Regions from separate parts of the Pseudoalteromonas xiamenensis genome, predicted to be linked through region 2. Evidence: predicted binding sites of a transcription regulator. Region 2 holds the regulator's gene; the other holds the start of a gene.
The links. The regulator sigma-54, encoded in region 2, starts transcription at its own class of promoters, with help from an activator protein. The targets are predictions, from matches to a motif close to GTTGGCACGNNNNTNGNNT.
Positions count from the first base shown of each region.

Region 1: a site for sigma-54 is predicted at 941-959, ahead of NI389_RS14235 (FlgO family outer membrane protein). Genes of this name have one in related genera too.

Region 1 is NZ_CP099917.1:3,078,177-3,080,384, forward strand. Features, by position in the region: gene galU (UTP--glucose-1-phosphate uridylyltransferase GalU) at 1-852, shown strand, start outside; gene NI389_RS14235 (FlgO family outer membrane protein) at 1,105-1,599, shown strand; gene NI389_RS14240 (FlgO family outer membrane protein) at 1,612-2,208, shown strand, end outside.
Region 2 is NZ_CP099917.1:1,705,354-1,707,561, forward strand. Features, by position in the region: gene lptB (LPS export ABC transporter ATP-binding protein) at 1-148, shown strand, start outside; gene NI389_RS07880 (RNA polymerase factor sigma-54) at 208-1,722, shown strand; gene hpf (ribosome hibernation promoting factor) at 1,752-2,039, shown strand; gene ptsN (PTS IIA-like nitrogen regulatory protein PtsN) at 2,042-2,208, shown strand, end outside.

The DNA of each region.
Region 1 (2,208 bases), 1.4 Mb from region 2:
AGAATGTTGCCAGCAACAAAAGCAATTCCTAAGGAAATGTTACCGATAGTTGATAAGCCGTTGATTCAATACGTTGTTAATGAAGCTGTGGCTGCGGGCATTAAAGAAATCGTTCTTGTAACGCATTCAAGTAAGAATTCCATTGAAAACCACTTCGATACCAGCTTTGAATTGGAAGCGACGCTTGAAAAGCGTGTTAAGCGTCAATTACTGAAAGAAGTACAAAGTATTTGTCCAAAAGGCGTAACGCTTATTCACGTTCGCCAAGGTGAAGCTAAAGGGTTAGGTCATGCTATCAATTGTGCAGGTCCCGTGATAGGGAACTCTCCATTTGTTGTGCTTCTGCCAGACGTACTGATTGATGAAGCCGCGAGCGACCTAAAGAAAGACAACTTAGCTGAGATGGTTGCTCGTTTTAAAGAAACGGGTGCAAGTCAAATCATGGTAGAGCCAGTGGCTCAATCCGATGTCGATAAGTTTGGTATCGTTGATATTGGTGATGTAAAGCTAAAAGCAGGTGAAAGTGCGGACTTACAATCAATGATAGAAAAACCTCACGTTGATGAAGCACCGTCAAACCTAGCTGTAGTGGGTCGTTACGTTTTAAGTCAAAATATTTGGTCATTGTTTGATAAGACGCCGTTAGGAGCAGGAGATGAAATCCAGCTGACGGATGCAATTGCCATGTTAATGAAGCAAGAACCGGTTCAAGCTTATGCCATGAAAGGCAAAAGCCATGATTGTGGCAGTAAGCTGGGTTATCTGTGTGCCAATGTTGAGTATGCGCTTCGACGTGAAGAATTTGCGTCTGAGCTAAAAGCCCACATAGCGAAGTTACTCGAAGCCAACTAAATTTTGTTGACTTGTCGAGTCTCAATTTGGTGGCTTGACTAAAATCAGAGAAAGTTGATGTGCTTTTGAAAGTGCATCAACTTTTTTATTTGGCCTGAAAATTGCTTTTGAAATACAAAGTATCTGAGATGGCCCGTTATGAAATCACGTCAGTTCAATTTTGGCATAGTCTTACTAGTAATATGCTTACTTGGGGGATGTGCTAAGAATCAAACCAAAGTTCCTACGAGAGATCCGGTGGTAACGCCTAAAATGTCTCACTATGACTTACATCAGTATATTGGCGCGCTGGCAAGTCAATTAGGTGATATGACAATTCCGGTTAAGGCAAATGAACGCATTGCGGTCACAAGCTTCCTACTTGCCAATGCTCTGGAGAGCAAAGCAGCGTCCGGTCCGGGACAAGGGTTAAGTCAACAAATCCAAGAGAGTTTGATCACGTACTTTACGCAGATGGGTTACCAGACGACGGAGTATAGGTTAGAAAACGCTATTGTTTTGCATCCATCGGCCGATACAATTCTTAGTAGAGATGTGAATAAACTAAAAACGCGTCAAAATATCGACTATGTCATAACCGGGACGCTAACCGAACAGCAGCATGCGTATATTGTTAATGCCCGTGTAACCAGTCTTGTTGATGGCTTAAACATGTCTGCTGCAACGATCGAAATACCAAAAAATGTAATGTGGACCAATGAAAAAGTTCAAATGCGTGAAGGCACGCTTTATCGGACTGAATATTAGGCGGAGAAAGAGATGAAACACATTTTGTTAGGATTAACTTTGCCCTTATTCATGATGGGCTGTGCGGCATTGCAAGCGAATAACCAGTTAACCTCTAATGCTGATCAAACAGGTACCTTTGAAGGTGTAAGAGAAATTGCATCCCCAACAAGCAATTTTCAAAATATGGCCGTGAAAAAACAGGCGCTACAAGTCAACTCGACTCGTTCTGGTAAAAACATCAATCACTATATCAAAAGCATAATGCAAGATTTAGTGACAAATCTGCAATACGTGAATCAGAAAACACCAATCGCCGTGGCAAGTTTTGTCTATCTAGATGCGGATTTTAATACCACCACATTACTTGGTAATCAAATTGCTGAAGGGTTTGTACACGAGCTGCATCAGTTTGGTGTGCCCGTAGTGGACTTTAAAACAACCGATTACATGAGAGTCACGGAGCAAGGCGACTTTGTATTCAGTCGAGATTATTTAGAATTGAGCCAAGATATGCCATTTCAATATGTTATGGCAGGCACGCTTGTCAATCATCAAGATGGCGTGTTAGTCAATGCACGTATAGTTGGGATAAATAGCAAAGCGGTCGTTGGCACTGCCCAAGGCTTT
Region 2 (2,208 bases):
GGACCACAACGTAAGAGAAACATTAGATGTCTGTGAAAAGGCCTACATTGTTTCTCATGGTGAATTAATCGCGGCAGGTACTCCTGAATCCGTTTTGGCAAATCAAACCGTCCGCGATGTCTACCTAGGCGAACAATTCAGGCTATAGTTTACGTAGTACAGTCGCCTAATTGAATTGAACACTAGAGAAAGGATTGTTACAGATACATGAGGCAATCATTACAGCTCCGCATGGGGCAGCAACTGACAATGACGCCACAATTGCAGCAAGCAATACGCTTGTTGCAGTTGAGCACGCTAGATCTTCAGCAAGAAATTCAAGAAGCGCTGGACAGCAATCCCCTATTAGAAGTCGATGATCAGGAAAATTCCCCTGAAAATAACCAACAAGATGACGACTTCGATTATGCCTCATCTCAAGAATCCAGTTCATCAGAACCCTCCAATGACTTCGAAGAACAAGTCACTGACTATGAAATGGAATCCGGTGACGCACTAAATAAAGATACGGTCAGTGACGAACTGGCAATGGACGTCACTTGGGATGAATACATGAGTGCGGCTCCTGCAGCCTCTTCAGGACCAATGCCAGACGATGACATGGTCTATCAAGGCGAAACGACCGAAACGCTTCATGAATATCTAATGTGGCAACTTGAACTCACCCCATTTTCACCGACTGATCGTGCCATTGCTGTTGCCATTGTCGAGGCGGTAGATGAGTCTGGTACGCTCACCGTTTCAACACAAGACATCGTTGACAGTCTGAATGAAGGTAGCGATGAAGAAGAACCCATTGAGCTTGATGAAGTAGAAGCTGTATTAAAGCGAGTTCAACTCTTTGATCCTATTGGTATCGCAGCGAGAAGCTTACAAGAATGCCTCTGCATCCAACTAAACCAATATGATTCATCAACGCCTTGGTTAGCTGAGACAAAACAAATACTTAATGAACACATTGAGCTTTTAGCAAGTCGTGACTATCGCACTTTAATGAAAAAGACTAAGCTTAAAGAAAGTGATTTAAAAGAAGTCATGACGCTAATTCATAGCCTCAATCCTAAACCTGCAGCCTCAGTGATCCATGAAGAACCAGAGTACGTGGTACCAGATGTATCAGTGAAAAAGGTCAAAGGCCGTTGGGTTGTTGAATTAAATCCTGATTGCATGCCAAAGATCCGTGTTAACGATCAATACGCCGCAATGAGTCGTTCCGTTCGCTCTTCAAGTGATAGCCAGTTTATTCGCTCTCACCTACAAGAAGCCAAATGGTTTATTAAAAGTTTAGAAAGTCGCAATGAGACGCTAATGAAAGTGGCTAACTGTATCGTAAAACAGCAGCAAGCCTTTTTTGAACATGGCCCTGAAGCCATGCGTCCAATGGTGTTAAATGATGTCGCTGAAATGGTCGAAATGCACGAATCCACCATTTCACGTGTTACGACACAAAAATACATGCATACACCTCGCGGCATTTTTGAACTGAAATACTTCTTCTCAAGTCATGTTAGTACCGAAAACGGAGGTGAGTGCTCATCCACTGCGATACGAGCGCTCATTAAAAAGCTAATTGCCGCAGAAAATGCAGCTAAACCATTGAGTGATAGCAAAATTGCGGATATTTTAGCGGAACAAGGAATTCAAGTGGCGAGACGTACGATTGCAAAATATCGTGAGTCTTTGGCTATACCACCGTCAAATCAGCGTAAAAGCCTGATCTAAGACGTAAAACTCAAGAAGGAAAAATGCTTATGCAACTAAATCTAACTGGTCGTCACGTAGAAATTACCGATTCTTTAAGAGACTATGTAAACAGTAAGTTTGCGAAGCTGGAGCGACATTTTGATCACATCAATAATGTTCACGTTATATTAGATGTTGAAAAACTCACGCATAAAGCAGAAGCAACTCTACATGTAAATGGTGGGGAACTCTTTGCATCAACGGAACACCAGGACATGTACGCGGCCATCGATTTACTCTTGGATAAGTTGGACCGTCAAGTAATAAAACATAAAGAAAAGATGACTCGACACTAACAATGAAACTTAGCGAACTCATTTCAAAGGACTGCACGAAAGCTGCAGTCCTTTTTACTAGTAAAAAGCGCGTTCTAGAATATCTTAGTGAATTAGCACAACAGCAGCTTCCAGAAGTAGATCAACATGAAATCCTTGATGCACTTCTTGCGCGAGAAAAACTGGGAAG